3 regions of the Arthrobacter sp. V1I7 genome follow, and region 1 is predicted to be linked to each of the others. Evidence: predicted binding sites of a transcription regulator. Region 1 holds the regulator's gene; each other region holds the start of a gene.

Region 1 (6,778 bases):
CGCCGACGACGAGCGCTCCGCTGGAAACCACCCAGGCCTCCAACAAGGCTCCCGTGTACTGGATCGGCCGGAGCAATGACAGCATGTTCCTCTACCGCGAGTTCCGGGACGTTCCGGAGCAGGACAACCCCGTCACCCGCGCGCTCCGGGTCATGATGTCCGAGAAGCCGCTCGATCCGGACTTCTTCACCCCCTGGCAGAATCCCAAGAAGATCGCCACCTCCATCTCCGGCAAGAACGTCATCACCGTGGACCTTTCGGATGACGCCTTCAACAGCAACGTGGACGCGGCGATGGCCGAACGCGCGGTCCAGCAGCTCGTGTACACCGCAACAGCAGCCGGTGCCAGCGCTGGGCTGATCGACGCCGGGCAGCAGATCCAGGTCGTGGTGCTCGTCGACGGTCATACGGACTATGTCGCGTTCAACCATGTCCGCCTCGGATCGCCGACCTCCCGCAGCTCCGGCATGGTTGCCCCGGTCTGGATCATCGACCCCCAGGAAGCCACCTCGCTGGAGGACGGCGCGGTCAAGATCAGCGGCAGGAGCACCGTCCCGGGCGGGCAGCTCCGCTGGGAGATCTTGCGGATCGACGGAACCGTCAAGACGAGCTACCTGAACGGGACCGTGACCGCGTCCACCGATGCAACCCAGTCCGGGCTGTTCACCCTCCCGGTGAACCTGGGTCCGGGGAACTACGAGGTGAGGGTGTCCCAGCTTCAGGACGGCAACCCGTCCCAGGACCTCAACGTCGACACCCGCGGCTTCACGGTCAGGTAGCGACCAGCGGCCGTTATCCGGGGCGTCAAGCTGCGGCGCGCGGCGCCCGCGGGAGCGCCGCTACCAGCGGCCCAGGATGTCGCTTGCCAGCACGGTTGCGGCCGGGCCGGCGGTGGACGAGCGCAGCACGTGATGCCCGAGCAGCGCGGTGACGGCACCGGCGTCGCACAGTCTCGTCACCTCACGGGGGCTGATGCCGCCTTCCGGGCCGACGATCAGCAGCACCTCCCGGGCGGCCTCCGGCGCGCCGGCGGACCCCGCATCGGTGTTTGTGCCGGCTGCTGCCCGCCAGGACTCCAGCACCTGCCGCAGCGGACGCACGGCATCCTCGTGCAGGATGACGGCCAGACCTGCTGCGGCGACAGCCGCCTGCAGCCCGGCGCCGTCGACGGCCGGGCGGACCTCCGGGATCCAGGCGCGGCGTGCCTGCTTGGCGGCTGCCGTGACCACTGATTGCCACTTGGCATGGGCCTTCGCCGCCCGTTCGGCCTTCCAGCGGACGATGGAGCGTTCCGCCTGCCACGGGACGACGGCGTCGATCCCCAGTTCGGTGGCGGTTTCGGCCGCCTGTTCGTCCCGGTTGCCCTTCGCGAGGGCCTGCACCAGCACCAGCCGGATGTCCGGCCGCGGTTCCGCGTTCAGCCGGGCGCACTCCACCGTCAGCTCGCCGGACGCGACGGCGGCCACGGATCCCGTGAGCCGCTTGCCGGCGCCGTCTGCGATATCCACCGTTTCACCCACGGCGAGGCGCTTTACCGTGACCGCGTGGCGGGCCTCAGGGCCGTCCAGGACAAAGAGGGAACCGGGGACCTGCTGGTCCAGGGTTCCCGGGGCGGTGAAGAAGACCGGGTTGCTCACCGCTACAGGTTACCGAGCCGGTCCCGGAGCTTGGCGAAGACTCCGCCGCCCGCAGCGAGCTTTCCTTCGGTGAACTGTTCGCCGCGCAGTTTCGCCAACTGCCGGAGCAGGTCCTCCTGGGCGGCGTCGAGCCTCGCCGGGGTTTCGACCTGAAGGTGGACCTTGAGATCGCCGCGGCCGTAACCGCGCAGGTGGGTGACGCCGAGTCCGCGCAGGGTGATGACCTCGCCGGACTGGGTGCCGGCCTTCACGTCGATTTCCTGCTGGCCGTCGAAGGTGTCGAGGGTCAGTTCGGTGCCGAGCGCGGCGGCCGTCATCGGAATGTTCAGGCTCGCGTGCAGGTCGTCGCCGTCGCGCACGTAGCTGGCGTCGTTGTTGACCCTGATCTCCACGTAGAGGTCGCCGGCGGGGCCGCCGGCGGGGCCCGCCTCGCCCTGCCCGGAGAGCTGGATGCGGGTGCCGGTGGCGACGCCGGCCGGGACCTTCACGGTGAGGGTCCGGCGGCTGCGGATCCGGCCCTGGCCGGCGCACTCGTTGCAGGGATCCTTGATGACGGTGCCGAAGCCTTCGCAACTGCCGCAGGGTGCGGTCGTCATGACCTGGCCCAGGATGGACCGGACGGCACGTTGGACCTGGCCGCTGCCGCCGCAGATGTCGCAGCGCACCGGGTGGGTGCCTGACCGGCAGCAGGAGCCCGCACAGGTGGGGCACGTGACGGCGGTGTCCACTTCGAGCTTCTTGTTCACGCCGAACACCGCGTCGCGGAGCTCGATCCGGACGCTGATCAGCGCATCCTGCCCGCGGCGCACCCGGGAGGAGGGACCGGCCTGGCCGCCGGCGCCGAAGAAGGTGTCGAAGATGTCCTGGAAGGCGAAGCCCTGGCCGGCGTAGCTGCCGCCGCCGAAGCCGTTATCGGTGCCGTTCTCGTTGCCGGTGGTGTCGTAGACCCGGCGTTTCTGCGGATCGGAGAGGACCTCATAGGCGTGGGTGACGGCCTTGAAACGGTCTGAAGCGTCGTCGCCCGGGTTCACATCGGGGTGCAGGGTCCGCGCAAGCTTGCGGTAAGCCTTCTTGATCTCTTCCCCGGTTGCTTCGCGGGAGACTCCAAGAACGTCGTAGTGGCTGCTCAAAGTTCGTATCTCTTCCTGGTTGTACTGCCTGTTTGGGGGCAAGAAGTCTGGTCAACAGCGGCACGTCGGCCTGCTGCGTGGACGGTCAGGGCCCGAGGATCCGGGAAAGGTAGCGGGCCACCGCACGGACGGCGGCCATCGTGGTCGGATAGTCCATCCGGGTCGGACCCAGCACGCCGACCTTCGCGGTGGCGTCCGGGCCGTAGCCGGTGGCCACCACCGAGGCCTCGGCGAGCCCGTCGTAGGGGTTCTCCCGGCCGATGCTGACGGTCACCCTGCGGGGATCCGCCGCCATGTCGCTGAGCAGGCGGAGCATCACCACTTGCTCTTCGAGGGCTTCCAGCACCGGGCCGATGCTCAGCGGAAAGTCCACGTTGGAGCGGGCCAGGTTTGCCGTGCCGGCCATGACGATCCGCTCTTCGCGGCTGCTCGTGGCCACTGCTTCGAGACCCCGGGCCAGCGCCTGGGCCGCGGTGCGCCGTGCCGGCGGGCAGCTGGCGATCACGGACTGCAGTGACTGCGGCAGCAGGTTCAGCGACGTCCCGGACAGGCTGGCCAGGAACCGCGTCCGGAGTTCCGCGACGGCCTCGTCCGGAAGGTCCTGGCCGACGTCGATCACCCGCTGCTCCACCTTGCCGGTGTCCGCAATCAGGACCACCAGCACCTTCCGTGGTGCCAGCAGGACGAATTCGACATGCCGGACCTTGGCGCGGCTCAGATGCGGATACTGCACGACGGCGACCTGGTTGGTCAGCTGCGCAAGGAGCCGCACGGTCCGGTCCAGGACGTCGTCCAGGTCGTCGGAACCTTCCAGCAGGGCCTGGATGGCCCGGCGTTCCGCCGGAGAGAGGGGTTTGACGGCGGAAATCTGGTCCACGAAGAGCCGGTAGCCCTTGTCCGTGGGAATCCGTCCGGCGCTCGTGTGCGGGGCCGTGATGAGGCCTTCGTCTTCCAGCGCTGCCATGTCATTGCGGATGGTGGCGCTGGACACGCCGAGGTGGTGCCGTTCCACGAGGGCTTTGGAGCCAACGGGTTCGCGGGAATGGACGTAGTCCTCCACGATGGCGCGCAGCACTTCCAGTTTGCGTGGTTCGCTCACGCTCCACCTCCAATCGGCTTTCCCGCATACGGTGCCGCCCGGTCCGGCCGCGCCTGGCTGGCGGTCCGCAGAGAGCAGGGTTAGCACTCGACATGCCTAAGTGCTAACCAGTCTAATATGAGTCGCCGCGTTGTTAGCATTGGATTCGCTCCAGGCGTTGTTCCCGGGGCGGGTGTTTTCGGGCACAGCCCGCCGTGTCACTCCAAGCGCAAGGCAGTGTGTAACAGATGTCGTACCAGAACTGGGGACCGCAGGACCTGTCCGCCCCCGCCAAGTCCCGGCTGCCCGAAGTCCCGGTGGAACGCGGGATGGTGCTTGAGGAGGTCCAGTCCGGCTGGGTCGGCGCCGTCACCCGGGTCGAGAAGTCCGGCGGGATGCATGTGGTGGCACTGGAGGACCGCCGCGGCAAGTCGCGGTCCTTCCGGCTCGGCTTCGGCTTCCTGCTGGAGGGCCAGCCGGTCCGGCTGATGCCACCGGCCCCAAGGCCGGCCCGGGCCCCGGCCGGAGGCCGCACCGCCTCCGGATCGGTCCGGGTCGACGGCCAGCGCGCCCAGGTGGCCAAGGCCAGCCGCATCTGGGTGGAGGGAAAGCACGACGCCGAGCTGGTGGAAAAGGTCTGGGGCGACGATCTCCGGGTGGAAGGCATCGTCGTCGAGCCGCTGCACGGCATTGACGACCTCTCCGCCGCCGTCGCGGCGTTCCACCCTGGCCCCGGACGCCGCCTCGGCGTACTCGTGGACCATCTGGTGCCCGATTCCAAGGAATCCCGGATCGCCGACGCGGTGATGGCGACCCCCGGCGCGGCCGGGAACGTCCTGATCGTCGGCCATCCGTACGTGGACGTCTGGCAGGCCATCCGGCCCGCGGTTCTGGGAATCGAGAAGTGGCCGGTGATCCCCCGCGACACGGACTGGAAAACCGGCATCCTGACGGCCTTCGGCTGGCCGCACAGCACGAAGGAGGATATCGGCCTGGGCTGGCAGAAGCTCCTCGGCGCCGTCCGCAGCTACGCGGATCTGGAGGCCTCCCTGCTGGGCCGCGTGGAAGAGGTCATCGATTTCCTGACGGTTCCATGAGGTCCCGATCCTTGATTCGGCCTCCGAGCAAGTATTCTGGGATCGGCGGCTGCGCATCCGGCGCGGCCCCGCAGCTCCAGGCAACGACGCATCACAGCAATCCGAAGGACGAAACCGTGGCAGATGACGCACGCGAACACACGGGCAACCAGGCCGGCCATGGCCAGCCCCCGTACCATGGCGTTCCCGCCAACGCGCTGCCGCTGACGGCCAGCGAGGATCGGCAGTGGGCCACGCTCGCGCACTTCGGCGGCATCCTCGGCTGCGTACCTTCACTGCTGATCTACCTGATCTTCAAGGACCGTGGCCCGTTTACGGCGCAGGAGTCCAAAGAAGCCCTCAACTTCACGCTGCCGCCGACGATCGCCGCCGTGGTCGCGAACCTGCTGGTCTTCGTCCCCGTGGTGGGAAACATCTTCGCGGTCCTCGCCACGGTGATCTGGATTGCGGTCACCTGCTTTTCCGTCGCGGCGGGCATCCACGTCAACCGCGGCCAGCCGCACCGCTACGACTTCAACCTGCGCTGGATCAAATAGCGCGCAGGGCGCCGCAGCGGCGCAGTCCGGCGCGTAGGTCCGGCCTCCAGCGGCCCTGTCTGGTCAGTCCGGTCTGCTGAGTCCGGCCCGGTCAGTCCGGCAGGATCCTGCGGACCACGGCATCGGCGAGCAGCCGGCCCTTGAGCGTGAGCACCAGCCGGCCCTTGAATGCCGCCGCCGGCTCCACCAGGCCGTCGGCAATCAGCCCCGCCACCGAGTGCCGGCCGGTGTCCCCCGGACCGCCCAGGCTGTTGATCTCCAGCCCGGTGTTCAGCCGCGCTTCGAGCATGACGCGCTCCACGGTGCGGGTCTCCGAGTCGAGGGTTTCCCGCCCGGCGGCCGGTGAGAGCCCGGAACCCAGCCGGTTCGCGTAGGCGGTCGGGTGCTTGACGTTCCACCAGCGGACGCCGCCCACATGTGAGTGCGCCCCCGGGCCGATCCCCCACCAGTCGTCACCCCGCCAGTACGCGAGGTTGTGGCGGCAGGCCTGTTCAGGCGTGCGGGCCCAGTTACTGACTTCGTACCAGCCGAGGCCGGCGGCCGAAATGAGCTGGTCGGCGAGTTCATACTTGGCGGCGTGATCGTCGTCGTCGATCCCCGGCACTTCCCCGCGGCGGATCTGGGCGGCGAGCTTGGTGCCTTCCTCGACGATCAGCGCGTAGGCGCTGATGTGGTCCGGGCCGTAGGACAGCGCCGTCTCCAGCGAATAGCGCCAGTCCTCCAGCGACTCCCCCGGGGTCCCGTAGATCAGGTCGAGGCTGACCGCCAGGCCTGCTTCCCGTGCCCACCGGACCACCTGCGGCACGCGGCTGGGGGTGTGCGTCCGGTCGAGGACCTTCAGCACGTGGGGGACCGCCGATTGCATGCCGAACGAGACGCGGGTGAAGCCGGCGTCGGCGAGCAGCTGCAGGGATTCGGGGGTGACCGAGTCGGGGTTGGCTTCCGTGGTGACCTCGGCGCCGGGCGCGAGGCCCCAGGCCGAGATCGCGGCGGTCAGGATACGCGCCAGGTCCTCGGCGGGCAGCAGCGTGGGCGTCCCGCCGCCGAAGAAGACCGTTCCGAGCGGACGCGCTGGCAGGCCACTGTTGGTCAGTGCCCGGGCGGCGAAGTCAATCTCTGCGATGGCCGTGCCGGCGTAGGCGTCCTGTGACGCCCCGCCGCCGAGCTCTGTGGCGGTGTAGGTGTTGAAGTCGCAGTAGCCGCAGCGGACGGCGCAGAACGGGATGTGAACGTAGAGCCCGAAGGCCCGCCCGGCGGCGCCCTCCAGCGCCTGGGCGGGCAACAGCCCGTCCGGCGGCGC
Region 2 (6,778 bases), 210 kb from region 1:
AGGGCGAATTCGAGGGTGACCACCACCAGGGTGTAGGCGAGGGTCCGCCAGCCGGCGCCCATAAACGCCTCGGAAGCGAAGGCCCGGAAGTAGTTGTCCAGACCCACGAAGTCGCGGGGTCCGCCGGCGATGGGCGAGATCTTGAAGAAGCTGTCGGCCACCAGGCGGAACAGCGGGTAGGCGACGAAGATGGCGAGGAACAATGCTGCCGGGGCCATCAGATACGTTGCGAAGCGGCGATCGGAGATGCGCACGGTTTTCTCTTCTGTTTGTTGGGGCCGCGGCCGGCACCGGTTGGGCAGGTGCCGGCCGCGGAGTCTTACTTGAGGAGGTCCTGGATCTGCTTCTTGGCGTCAGCCAGGAGGGCTGCGGAGTCCCCGCCGGCCACGGCCTTCTGGAGGAGGGGCACCAGGACGGTGTCCACGATCTGCTGCCACTTTTCCGTTGCCGGCCGGGTGGCAGTGGCGGCACCGTTGAGCGTCTTGATCAGCGGGCCGAAGCTCTCGTACCCGTCCTTGTCCTGGTACTTCTCGAATGCCGAGATGCGCGAGGCGAGGCCCAGGCTGGACTCGATGCCCATGCTGTTGTAGTCGTAGGCGCACTTGACGAACTTTTTGGCGTTGTCCGTGTTCTTGGTGGCCTTGGGGACTGAGAGGTACCAGGGACCCGGAACGCCTGCCACGCCTGCGCTGCCGCCGATCATCGGGGCCGCGCCCACTTTGCCGGCAACCGGTGCGTCCTTGGGGATCTGGCGGTAGGCGTGGGCCCAGAAGCGGGTCATGGCGGTTTTGCCCTGGTTGAACAGGTTCTGGGCAGCGGCCCAGTCCACCTGGGCGGCACCCGGAGGCGCATAGCTGGTCAGACTGGTGTAGAAGTCCAGTGCTTCCTTGTGGGCCGCGTTGTCGATGACTACGTTGTTGTTTTCGTCCAGGACCATCGGGGAACCGGCCTGGAGCACGTGGGCCAGCCATTCGGTCTCGACGCCGCCCTTGACGTCGGTTCCGTACATGCCGTCCTTGGTAAAGAACTCGGAGATGTCCTTGTACTGCTGCCAGGTGGTGGGTGCCGCGAGGTCGTAGCCGTACTTTGCCTTGAAGCCGGCCTTGTTCGCGGCGTCTTCAAAGAGATCCGTGCGGTAGAGGATGATTTCGGCATTGGTCCAGGCGGGCATGCCGATGAAGTGGCCGTCCACGTTGGCTTCCTTGACGAGGGCCGGGAAAATGTCTTTCTTGGCCTCGTCGGTGAAGAGATCGTCGATGGGCTGGATGGCGTCCTTGAAGCTGGGCAGCCACACGGAGTCCAGTGCAGCGACGTCGAAGGAGACGTTGCCGGAGGAGAACTCGCTGGAGAGCCGGTTGAACATGCCGTCATAGGGCAGTTCGACGAAGTTGACGTCGATTCCCGCGTCTTTCTTGCACTGCTCGGCCACGCCTGTCAGCTCGGCGTGTCCGCCGGCCTCCACCAGGACGTTGACGGTGCTGGCGGCGCTACCCGAGGTGGTCGGGCCCCCTGCGCCGCAGCCGGTGGCGGCAAGTGCGACGGCGGTGCAGATGCCGCCGATGGTGGCGAACCTGTTGATGGTCTTTCGAGTGGACATCGCTGTCGACTCACTTTCTCTCGAACGGAATGGCGAGACGGTCTGTGGGGTGAATAATCGTTTTGCCAAAACGACTTGGCAACACCCTAGGATTAATCGCTCGGGCGTGTCAAGGGCCACATTGGGATTGTTTCCCGGTCTTGACGCAAAAGGTTTGCGCGGCCCTAGAGTCGTCGTCGCAGGGATGATAAACCGTTTTGGCTTATTTGGCCGATTTGGCAGGTTTTCGGCATCACGTGCACACCAAGGCAGGCCTAGATTGCAAGGAATGGCGGCTGATGTGTGCCATCGGACCGCGAGAAGGGACGCCCATAAACAAGGACCGAGCAGCTCCTGCGGAGCAGGACCCGGACGATAGCGGTTCCCCGGAAGACGGAAGCGCCATACCGAAGTCGAAGGACGGCGTCGGGCCGCGACGACGCCCGAAAAATCGAACTTCGAGCCGGAGGAGGATGATCCGGCTGAAGACAGCGAAGCCAAATATACCGGAGGATCAGCAGACGGGCCCTGATTGCTGCCACGGTAGCCGTAGACGGGACCTCCAGACGCCTGCGAGCACCCTCGACGGGTCAGTCAGGGTCATCGGGGCCAGCTGTCGATGACAGGGGAAACCACATATGCATTCAAATATCCCCTGCCGATTCCTGACCATTCTGTGACTTGGGCAGCCGCCGAAACGCCTAGTGAGGGCGCGTTCGAGCCTGTCCGCATCGACCACGGACGGGCTACCGCACGCCGACCGCCGACCGTAGCCCCCGACCTCACCTGTGCAGCGCGTTTCCCCGGATGCGTTCCCTCTGGCAACGAGCCTTGGCAGAATTTCGGAAAGATACCCCACGCGCGGCGCATCCGGACGGCTGCCGGACCTCCGTCCAGGGCTCCTGACGCCGGAAATAGGCAAAAAAACCTTTCCAAACCCTTGAAGACTCTTCCCGCCGGTGCTAAAAAATCTATATCAGCCAATACAGATCGGCTGATGGTGGAAATGTGTTGGACTGTCTCATTTCGAGGAGGGAAGCCATGTTGATGCGAACCGATCCGTTCCGCGAGCTGGACAGGCTGGCCCAGCAGGTCCTCGGCACGGCAGCGCGGCCGGCAGCGATGCCGATGGACGCGTGGCAGGAGGACCAGGAATTCGTGGTGGCCTTTGATCTGCCCGGCGTGAATGTGGATTCAGTTGAACTGGATGTGGAACGGAATGTCCTGACGGTACGGGCTGAACGTCCCGATCCGGCAGGCAAGGATACCGAATTGATCGCGTCGGAGCGGCCGCGCGGTGTGTTTAGCCGCCAGTTGATCCTCGGGGACACCCTGGATGCTGAGAACGTGAAGGCAACCTACGCCGGCGGTGTTCTGACCTTACGCATTCCGGTCATCGAGAAGGCCAAGCCGCGCAAGATCGAGATCGAAACCCAGGGGGGACAGCACCAGGTCGCCGCTTAGTTCCCCCGCAGGGCCGGGAGGTCCGGACGCTTTGCCGACTGCCATTTGGGGCGATTCGCCATTCTGTGCACGCCACAGCGCCAGACAGCGCACCGGCAGCAAGCGACCGCACCTTCGGGTAAGGCTGCCCCCGGCACTGCCGGGGGCAGCCGCCAACACAACCCCAGATGGCCTAAACAGGGGGCCAGGCCTTCATGGTGGCCTCGTCCCCCTGTACCTGCAGTTCCGGGTCCGACTCCGGGTGCACCCGGAGGGGCAGACGTCCTGTCCCTCCCGGCCCCGCGAGGTCCAGCGAAAGGACGGCGATTCCTGATGAATTCCGAACTTGAGCGGTTGCGGGCACTGGCGGCAGTGATCGCGACGGCGGAAGCGGCCCTGGACACGGCATACCGGACCGCTGCAGGCATCCGCCGCCGCACTCCTGCGCACCGGAGATGCGACGCTGGCCGAGGCCAGGGCTGGCGGTCAGAACCAGATCGAAGCAAGTGGGGAAGAAGTTTCGGGTCCGGTTTTGGCAGGATCCGGGTGTTTCCAGCCGGCCCAGTCCTGGGGCCGTGTGGTGGGTCGGCCGAGGAAGTAGCCTTGCGCGGCTGTCGCGCCGAGACCGGCGACAGTTGCCAGTTCATCGAGTGTTTCGATGCCTCGGGCGATAAGCGCTGCTCCGAGCTGCTCGGCGAAGCCGACCATGGCCTCGCCTAAGGCGCGGCGGAGGGGGTCCGTGTCGATTCCGGCGATGAGGTTGCGATCCAGCTTGATGATGTCGGGTTTGAGTTGCCTGATGTGGCGGATCGAGTTGAAGTACGAACCGGTATGGTCGATCGCGAGCCGGACTCCGCGCTGTCGCAGGGGTGTCAGGGCGGCGATAAGGGCTACGGGCTGCTCTTCAGTCAGGGCTTCGGGGAGTTCGAGGACCATGCGGTCCGGGGCGAGCAGGGATTCCTCCAGCAACCCCGGCAGCAGGGGATCCAGGCAGGTGGCCGGGGACAGTTTCAGCGCCACATACACGTGGGACGGGAGATGCCCGGCGGAGGCCAGGGCGGACTCCAGGGCAGCGAATTCAAGTTCGCTTCCCAGCCGTGCCTCTGCAGCTTCCGCGAACCAGTAGTCCGTTCAGGCCCAGTGCCTTGTCCCGCAGCGACCCTTCCGGGAAGGACGTCGTGAGCAGTGACAGAGCTGCGGGCATGACGGCCGCGGTCGCAGACGGCTGCGTGGCTGGCTCTGCTGGCGGGCTTGTTCACCGTTCTTATTGGAGTGTTCATGCTCGGCGTGGAGGCCCTCCTCAGGGGGCGACTGCCCCAGTGGGCGGGTGTGGGGCTGGTGTCCGCGCTACCGGCCATGATTCTGGCATTCGCATGGGAACCACTCCTTCCATGGCCGCTTGGTTTGGCTGCCGTGCTCGCCGGTGGCCTCGCGGTGTGGCCAGCGAGCGGTCAGACGGTGTGGCCGACGAGGGATCCGTTGCGCGGGTTGGACCCGCTGAGTTTGGCTGCGGCAGGGGCATTGAGGTCCGGGTCTTTCTCGGCGAGCCCTGCCTTGTATTCGGTCCGGCACGCGTGCAGCGCCTCGTAGACTGCACGGCTCTTCGCAATTTCAGTACTTCGGGCCTTCTTCACCAGGCCTCCCGGCTCCTCTCGTCCGCGCCTGGTGATCAGGAACAGGCTACCTTTGCCGGAGCAGCTGCCGAGTCCAGCTGAGGATCTCGGTAGACCAGGGGGAGTTGGTGCCGGAGACGGCGTACCGGAGCCTGAACGTTTCCTTGGCGGCAAACTCTTCAAGCAGGATCCGGCGGAAGTCCTCGTGGTACAGCCAGGTGCGCTCCATCCGGGCGACCACCTGCTCCGGGCTTCCGATGTAGCGGAAGGCCCGGCTGCCGGCCAAGGCTCGGGGATCATCGACCACGCGCATGGTCCCGATCCGCAACACTGACACCGGCAGGCCGGAGCACTCGGCCGCCGAGCGGCCCAGGGCTTCGACGAACGCCTTGCTGGCCGCGTACAGGCCGTCCGGACGCAGTGGATCCGACGGAGCCGCCTGGGACAGGGCTGCGCCGGCCAGCTGGTCCAGTTCATGCCATCCGGAGACATGGTTGCTGGAGGCGAGGACGACCCGCACGCATCCTGATTCGAGGGCCCCATCGATGACGTTGCGGGTACCGCCCAGCTCCGCGTCCAGGAGTCCGTCCCAGCCTTTCGGGGCGCCGCCGGCGAGGTGCAGGACGTGGTCGGCCCGCGCTGTGGCAGAGAAGACCAGGTCGCGGTCGGCCACGCTGCCGATGATGACATCGAAGAGTTCCGGTTCAGCCGGCGGCTTCAAATCGAGGGAGACGAGTCGAAACCGGCCCTGGAGTGCTGCCGCGGCGATGGTCCCGACCGTCCCTGCGGCGCCGGTGATGAGGAGCGTGCCGAGAGGGTGGGGCGGGGTGGCAGTCGGGCGTCGGCTGGTGCAGACGATGGGCAGTGCCGAACCGGCGGGAGGAGTAGTCACACCCTATTCAAAGCGCAGATGCAAGTCCGACGGAAGGGCATGCGGGAGAAGGGGCTCCGGCTGCCGGAAACATGAGGAGGATGAAGCTTCCTTCCCGCCCCGGCTCCTGGCCGGTCCACATCCACCCGGGATTCTTCATGATCACTCTCGCCACGTCTGCGGCCTGTGGATTTCTGCTCGGCAGCATCCGCTTCCGGACCACCGGAGTGTTCAAGCTCGAGTGGTGGGAAGCCGTCATGGCAGCGGTGCTGGCGCTGTCTGCGGTGGCCCCACGAGGGTGCACACCCGGACCATCGACAGCCGGCTCCGCGAAGTCTACGACGCCGACATCGACGCCGATGACGTTCACACCACCGGCAACGCCATGGCCCCGCAGCCGCAGTACGCCGATGCCTGAGTTTCCGCTGTAACCAGGGCAGCCCTTTGCGGGTACAGCTGTCGGGCTAGGGAGGTGGAGGCGGCGGGTCTGCGGACCGTTCGGCGCGCCAGGGGGTGCGCCACTCGGCGGCCTCCCAGCCATCCATGATGTAGATCCGCTCGTGCGCCACCCGGTCGCCCCTGAACTCCAACAGGTTGACGCTGTACATCCATGGGGCGCTGTCGTAGCTGATCAGGTTCTCTACGACGACCAGGTCGGCACGATGAGTGATGCGTCGAGTGTGGAACTTGAGCCTCGCCGGATACTGCCGTCGCCATTCGCGGAAGTTCTCCACGCCTTCGAACCGTTCGCCAGATTGAGGAAACTCCAGCACCGCGTCATCGTGGTAAATCTCGTGGGAGACGTCCTCGTCCTTGCCTGAGTACTCCCAGTGCCGCCGCAGGGCGTGCATGAGGTCCGGCTCGTCGAGCACCACGCACCTCCTCGTGTCGGAACCAATGCTAACTTCAGGCCTGCTGCATAACAATGGGTACGGCCTGGACCTCAGCACCTGTAGCGGCCGTTTCTGCCTGTGCGCCGCACACACCAGGTATGACCAACCAGAGCTTTGATACGCCAAGCACCCGCCCATCGGCGACGGCACATTCACCGCCGTCACCCGCCCCGAAGGCCCTTCCCTGAACGCGGCCCCTCCCATCCACATCCCCTCGCCCCCGACCCTGCACAGCTGGATCTGACTGGCATCGACACCATCGTCTACGACCCCTGTCCCGCAGCACCGCCACCACCCCGGCCGGCGAAACCCTCGAGCTGCGGATCTTCGGTTCGGAGGCCGACACCATCGCCTTCACCGAAGGCTCGAATTCCACAACGGC
Region 3 (6,778 bases), 1.9 Mb from region 1:
ATGGAAGCGGAGCCGCCATTGGGCGCCGTCACGGACCCATAGGGAGCTGCGCAGGGTCGTCCGGGAGCGGGCGTAGCTGCGGTAGGTCAGCAGGACAGTGCTTTCACTCAGGCGGTCGGCGCCCAGCAGCTCCAGCTCGATGGGGCCCGCAGGGCTCTCCTCCAGCTCCATCATCACGGCATCCCGGGTCCAGATCCGGCCCGAGCTCCCGATCTCGGTGAAGTCCGGATGCAGCAGCACGCCCGTGCGTCCGAGGTCTGCCCGGGTTTCCGGCCGGAGGAGCTCGCGTTCCAGCGCTTCGACGATGGCCTCCGGGCTGGCGTCCGTGCCCGGGGCAGGCGTGGACTCCTCCTCGAGCTCGCTGAAGAGATCCGGCTCCTCGAATCCTCCGGCCTGGCCGAAGAGCTCCTGCTGGCTTGGCCGCGGCGACACTGCCGGAAGCGTTGGCGGCGCAGTTATGGGCGCGCGTGCTGCTGCGGGGTGCGGAACCTCGCTGGGGCTCTCCGCCGTCGTGCCGAAGCCGGGGCCCTGCCGCACCGCGACGCCCTGCTGGTAGGCAGTGGCCGCGGCTCTGGCGCGCTCATCGGCAGCCTCGTTCAGGTCGTGCCCGGCATGGCCGCGGACCCACTCGAACGTGTACTTGCGGCCACGCAGTTCCTGGTCGATCTCCTTGAGCAGTTCCACGTTCAGAACGGGCTTGCCGTCCGACTTGCGCCAGCCCTTCCGCTTCCAGCCCGGCATCCACTTCGTGACGGAGTTGATGACGTACTGGCTGTCACAGAGGATGTGCAGATCCTCGCCCGGGAGGTGCGCCGTGGACCGGAAAAGGTCCAGGACGGCCATCAGCTCACCCTGATTGTTGGTGCCATGCGGCCATCCCCCGGCCCGCCAGCAGTCATCGTTCACGTACCAGGCCCATCCGGCCGGGCCGGGATTTCCTAAAGCCGAACCGTCGGCCGCTGCTGTAATCGTCACTGCACTATCCTGCCAGACCTCCCGCTCCGCACCCACGCATGCCTCCCCGCCCCGCCAGGACCCACCCCGCCAGGACCTGGGCTCGCCCGGCCACCCGGCCCCCGCCAGGACCTGGGCCGGAAGGACCTGGGCCCGCCCAGGCCGCCCTGCCACCCGCCGGCCGGGACCGGGGGCAATGCCGGGCAGAGCGGCGGGTTAACGCCGGCGGCGGTCCCACCCTGAGGTGGAACCGCCGCCGTTGAACTATGCGTTCAGCGCTGATGTGTTCAGCGAAGGGAGAGCCGGGTGGTTAGAAACCGCCCATGCCGCCCATACCGCCCATGTCGTCGCCGCCGCCCATGGCCGGAGCGTTCTTCTCCGGCTTGTCGGCCACAACGGCCTCGGTGGTGAGGAACAGGCCGGCAATGGAAGCCGCGTTCTGCAGGGCAGAGCGGGTGACCTTGACCGGGTCGTTGATGCCGGCAGCCAGCAGGTCGACGTACTCGCCGGTTGCTGCGTTCAGGCCGTGGCCTGCAGGCAGGCCGCGTACCTTGTCGACCACAACGCCCGGCTCGAGGCCGGCGTTGAAGGCGATCTGCTTCAGCGGGGCGTCGATGGCAACGCGGACGATGTTCGCACCGGTTGCTTCGTCGCCGTCGAGCTGCAGGTTGGCGAATGCCTTGGCGCCGGCCTGGATCAGGGCAACGCCACCGCCGGCGACGATGCCCTCTTCAACAGCAGCCTTGGCGTTGCGGACTGCGTCCTCAATGCGGTGCTTGCGTTCCTTGAGCTCCACTTCGGTGGCGGCTCCGGCCTTGATGACTGCAACGCCGCCGGCCAGCTTGGCCAGGCGTTCCTGCAGCTTCTCGCGGTCGTAGTCGGAATCGGAGTTCTCGATCTCGGAGCGGATCTGGGAAACGCGGCCGGCGATCTGGTCGGCGTCGCCTGCACCCTCGACGATGGTGGTCTCGTCCTTGGTGACAACAACCTTCCGGGCGTGGCCCAGGAGTTCGAGGCCGGCGGTCTCGAGCTTGAGGCCGACTTCCTCGGAGATGACCTGGCCACCGGTGAGGATGGCGATGTCCGCGAGCTGCGCCTTGCGGCGGTCGCCGAAGCCCGGAGCCTTGACGGCAACGGACTTGAACGTGCCACGGATCTTGTTCACGATCAGGGTGGCCAGGGCCTCGCCCTCGATGTCTTCGGCAATGATCAGCAGCGGCTTGGAAGACTGCATGACCTTTTCGAGGACAGCAACCAGTTCCTTGACGCTGGAGATCTTGGAGTTGACGATCAGGATGTACGGATCCTCAAGGACCGTTTCCTGGCGCTCTGCGTCGGTGACGAAGTAAGCGGAGATGTAGCCCTTGTCGAAGCGCATGCCTTCGGTGAGCTCAAGTTCCAGGCCGAAGGTGTTCGACTCCTCGACCGTGATGACGCCTTCCTTGCCGACCTTGTCCAGGGCTTCGGCAATCAGGGCGCCAATCTCGTCGTCGCCGGCGGAGATGGACGCGGTGGCGGCAATCTCTTCCTTGGTTTCGATTTCCTTGGCTGAAGCCAGGAGTTCGCGCGTGACGGCTTCGACAGCCTTCTCGATGCCGCGCTTGAGGGACAGGGGGTCAGCTCCGGCCGCGACGTTGCGCAGGCCTTCCTTGACCAGGGCCTGTGCCAGCACGGTTGCGGTGGTGGTTCCGTCGCCGGCGACGTCGTCCGTCTTCTTGGCAACTTCCTTGACCAGCTCGGCGCCGATCTTCTCGTAAGGGTCGTCCAGCTCGATCTCCTTGGCGATGGAAACACCATCGTTGGTGATCGTGGGGGCGCCCCACTTCTTTTCGAGGACGACGTTGCGTCCACGCGGGCCGAGGGTGACCTTGACGGCGTCGGCGAGGATGTTCAGGCCCCGCTCAAGACCGCGGCGTGCCTCTTCATCAAATGCAATGATCTTGGCCATAACGGCAGTAGTCCTTTCGGGACAGTCGTTAAGAATGAACCTCGCTGCGGTGCCCGCGACGGACGATCCAACACCCGGCAGCCTCTGTACGCCGCCAGGTCCGGGATCTCACCCAGCCAGGTATTTCTTTCGCTCCCAGTCCGTCTGCCGCACTTCGTTACCGGTGGAACCGGGCGTCGTTTTAGCAGTCGATACGCGGGAGTGCTAAGTCAATAATTAGCACTCCCCCGGGGAGAGTGCAAGCAGTGCACGTCCCGCTGGGGGCCGTTTCGGCTCCCTGCCCGCCTTCTGTTGCGGCACAATTCGCTACGGGCGATCAACCGCCGCTGCTGCTGGCCGTTTCGCTTCCGCTCAAGGTGGCGTGGTTATCCGAGCCATAGTCGAACACCATGTAGTTCGCTGAGGTGACATCGCCATTGGAATCGAAGTTGATTACTCCGGATTGGCCGTCGTAGTCGGGGCGCTTGCCCGCGCGCAGGACGTCGATACAGGCCTGGTAGGACGTGCAGACCGCCGTTTCGCCGGCGGGCTGTGCCCCGCCGGCGGGCTGCACCGCGCCTCCGGAGACGGCGATCAGCCGGGCCGCGATGGAGGTGCCTGCGTCGTCGTTTGCCGCTGCCGCCGCGATAACGGCCAGGTTGACCGCGTCGTATGTTTCTGCGGCAAAGGTCATGTCTTTCAGGCCTGGATCAACGGACACCAGCTCGCCCTGGAAATGGGCCGAGGGAAAAACACCGGGCAGGATGCCGCGTGCCCCGTCGAGGGCTCCTGACCCGAGACCGGAGCCGTACTCGTTGACTGCGCCGTCGCTGAGGATGAGCTTTCGTCCCCCCAGACCGGCGTTGTTCAGCTCCGCGATGGCGCCTTGCGCACCGTCCCGGGCGACGAGCACGACGGCGTCCGGGGCTGCCGCCTTGGCGGCGGCGGCCGCCTGTTGCGCATGACCTGGCCTGAATTCCGCGACGGCCACCGGCCCCAGTCCGGCGTCTTTGGCCGCGGCGCCGACGGCGGCAGAGACGCCTTTGCCGTAGCCGCCTTCCTCGTACACGATGGCAAGGGTCTTGGCGCCGCCGTCCTTGGCGAGCTTGACGAGGACGGCGGCCTGGGCGACGTCGGCTGTGGAGGTCCGGAAATAGTACCCGCCGCTGTTGTAGGTGCTCAGTCCGCTGGCCGCGTTGGCAGGGGAAATCAGTGCGACCTTGGCGTTGGACAACACATCGATGGCGGCGGGGGCGCGGCTGGAGTCGGTCGGACCGATGACGACGTCCGCCTTGGCGGCCGCGAGCTCCTTGGCCTGGGCGGCGGTGTCTTCGCTGATGGTCTCGGGTAGCAGCTCGACCGGTTTGCCTTCATGTCCGCCGGCGGCGTTGATTTCGCGAACGGCAAGTTGTGCCGCCGCCAGCTGGGCGGTGTTGAGGAAGCCTTGCCTGCCGGTGTTGTCCAGGAGCAGGCCTACCCTGAGCGTGCCGTCGCCGCTGGCCTCAGCGCTCTGCACCCGGTCGCCGCCCGCGGGTGCCAGGCAGCCGGTCAGCGCCAGCAGCGCTGCGGCGCCCCCCGCGGCGGAGCGGCCCAGCCGCAGGGCGGCAGTCCGGCGTCGGACGGGTTTGGGTCCGGCAGGATCACGCCTGGCGTGCGCTGCCGCAGGGACTGCCACTAGGCCGGCCGGACGCTTTCGGCCTGGGGGCCCTTCTCGCCCTCGCCCACTTCCAGTTCCACGCGCTGGCCCTCATCGAGGGCACGGTAGCCCTCGCCCACGATGGCTGACCAGTGCACGAAGACGTCATCGCCGGAGTTGTCCACGGTGATGAAGCCGTAGCCCTTTTCGGCGTTGAACCACTTGACGGTTCCCAAGGCCATGGTGCCCACACTTTCAGCTAGCTGGCGGTCGCCGCACCTCGATGTGCGCCGCGGAATGCGAAAACGAAGTCCGCAAAACACTGTACCCGCGGCGGTGCGCCGGTGCGCAGGGTGCAGGCCGCGCCGGTGCCTAATAGTTATTCAGGCGTAACCGAACAGGGCTGCTGGAAGCCGGACCCCGGGGCTACTGGAAGCCGGGCCCGAGGACGACGACAAGCGGCATGTTGAACTGGGCGGAGTCGACAAGGGACTGGATGCCGAGCAGGGAGGCCAGGGCCTCGGCGTTGGACCTCTGCTGCGCCCCGTTGTAGAAGATCACCGAGCTCGTCTGCCGCGCGCCGCCCCAGTTGCCCCGCGGGCCCAGGATCCAGCCGTCGGAAGCGACGGTATCGCCGACCCGTCCCGCCAGTCCGGGCGTCCCGGTGGCGTTATAGATTGCGACGGGCTGCGTCTTGTCCACGACGGCGGCGTCCTCCGGCGTGGCCGTGGGCGACGGCGCGTCTGACGGCGTTGCCGTGGCCGACGGTGACTCACTTGCGGCGGCGGGGCTGCCGGCGCTGGGCGCCGGTGAAGCGGTCGGGCTGGCGGACTGTTCCGCGGTCACGGCCGAGGAGTTGCCGGCCGAGTTGAAGCCAAGCTTCGGCAGGAACAGGAAAGCCACCAGGCCGATGACCAGCGCCGCGGCGCCGACGGCCAGGACGGGGGCCAGGCTGCGGCGTCGGGATTCGGCCGCTGCCCGGTGGACACCCTGCCGGGTGGGGGTCTCCGGGACCTGGTCAAATTCATCCCGCGCATATTTGGTCATGGTAAAAACGACGTCCTTGCTGATTTCTTACGAGTTGCCAGGGCCTTATCGGCGCGGAAATGTCCGCGCGTCCGGCCGGTGCTTTACGCGTCTGAGCCCAAGCGGCGAGCAGTGCGGGCACGTTGCGCGTGACGTACGTAGTCTACGCAATCTCTTCACCAGCATGGGATCGTGGGCCAGCGCATCCTCGGTATCGATCAGCGCATTGAGGATCTGGTAGTAATGCGTCGCGGAGAGGTCGAAGAGTTCCCGGATGGCCTGTTCCTTGGCCCCGGCGTACTTCCACCACTGCCGTTCGAGGGACAGCATCTGCTGATCGCGGCTGCCCAGCGGCGACTCGCTGCGGGTATGCACGGTAAACGATTCCGGCGTCGAAAAGTGCTCTTGCGCTGCTTCGGACACGACACACTCCCTGACTGGATCCGACTGAAGGACAATCCCATGTTACGGGCGAATAACACCCTTGTCATTTGGGACCCTGCGAGAATGGAGCGGTGCCTGCCTCCGACTCCTCCCGCGCCGACTCCTCCCGTACCGGCCGGCCCCGTACCCGCAACGCTGTTGCAGCGCCGCTGTTCGAGCTGGAACCGGCGCCGGCTGACATTTTGGGCTTTGCGCAGCTGGCACGGCTGCCGCTGGCGGAGCTCGTGGCTCCCGACTGGGCGGAGGCGCTGACCCCCGTGGAGGGTCAGCTGCGGGACGTGCTGGGATTCCTCGAGGCGGAGGCCGCCGGCGGGCACGAGGTGCTGCCCCGGCCGTCGAACGTGCTGCGGGCCTTCCGGCAGCCACTGGCCGGCGTCCGTGTCCTCGTTGTGGGCCAGGACCCCTATCCGACGCCGGGCCATGCTGTCGGATTGTCCTTCGCGGTCGATGGCGGCACCCGTCCCGTCCCGCGCAGTCTCGCCAACATCTACCGGGAACTCGACGCCGATCTGGGGCTCCCGCCGCGGATCCATGGGGACCTCGGCCGCTGGGCGGAGCAGGGCGTCCTGCTGCTGAACAGGGTGCTCAGTGTCCGGGCAGGGGCGGCAGGATCGCACCGCAACAAGGGCTGGGAGGCGATTACGGCGGCCGCCATCAGTGCCGTGGCGAACCGCAGCGCTGCAGCCGGCGGACCCGCGCCCCTCGTGGCGATACTTTGGGGCAAGGATGCCGAATCCGTCCGCCCGTTGCTGGGTCCGACGCCGGTGATCGCCAGCGCGCACCCCAGTCCG

The links. Region 1 encodes HrcA, which represses chaperone genes, less so after heat shock. Its sites were predicted from a motif close to TTNGCACTCGNNNNNNNCGAGTGCNAA; they were not measured.
Region 2: a site for HrcA is predicted at 2,516-2,542, ahead of QFZ69_RS08025 (Hsp20/alpha crystallin family protein). Genes of this name have one in related genera too.
Region 3: a site for HrcA is predicted at 3,084-3,110, ahead of groL (chaperonin GroEL). Genes of this name have one in related genera too.

The regions. Positions count from the first base shown of each region.
Region 1 covers NZ_JAUSYS010000001.1:1,921,436-1,928,213, reverse strand. Annotated here, with positions in the region: gene QFZ69_RS09000 (GerMN domain-containing protein) at 1-779, shown strand, start outside; gene QFZ69_RS08995 (16S rRNA (uracil(1498)-N(3))-methyltransferase) at 840-1,637, opposite strand; gene dnaJ (molecular chaperone DnaJ) at 1,640-2,767, opposite strand; gene hrcA (heat-inducible transcriptional repressor HrcA) at 2,853-3,866, opposite strand; gene QFZ69_RS08980 (DUF3097 domain-containing protein) at 4,094-4,942, shown strand; gene QFZ69_RS08975 (DUF4870 domain-containing protein) at 5,059-5,478, shown strand; gene hemW (radical SAM family heme chaperone HemW) at 5,570-6,778, opposite strand, start outside.
Region 2 covers NZ_JAUSYS010000001.1:1,715,052-1,721,829, forward strand. Annotated here, with positions in the region: gene QFZ69_RS08015 (carbohydrate ABC transporter permease) at 1-254, opposite strand, end outside; gene QFZ69_RS08020 (ABC transporter substrate-binding protein) at 320-1,597, opposite strand; gene QFZ69_RS08025 (Hsp20/alpha crystallin family protein) at 2,618-3,040, shown strand; gene QFZ69_RS08030 (EAL domain-containing protein) at 3,506-4,114, opposite strand; gene QFZ69_RS08035 (hypothetical protein) at 4,471-4,653, opposite strand; gene QFZ69_RS08040 (NAD(P)-dependent oxidoreductase) at 4,700-5,524, opposite strand; gene QFZ69_RS08045 (hypothetical protein) at 5,748-5,921, shown strand; gene QFZ69_RS08050 (nuclear transport factor 2 family protein) at 5,968-6,378, opposite strand.
Region 3 covers NZ_JAUSYS010000001.1:3,786,799-3,793,576, forward strand. Annotated here, with positions in the region: gene QFZ69_RS17350 (ribonuclease HI family protein) at 1-975, opposite strand, end outside; gene groL (chaperonin GroEL) at 1,265-2,902, opposite strand; gene QFZ69_RS17360 (ABC transporter substrate-binding protein) at 3,219-4,481, opposite strand; gene QFZ69_RS17365 (cold-shock protein) at 4,556-4,759, opposite strand; gene QFZ69_RS17370 (LytR C-terminal domain-containing protein) at 4,944-5,564, opposite strand; partial or broken gene QFZ69_RS17375 (DUF3263 domain-containing protein) at 5,648-5,966, opposite strand; gene QFZ69_RS17380 (uracil-DNA glycosylase) at 6,137-6,778, shown strand, end outside.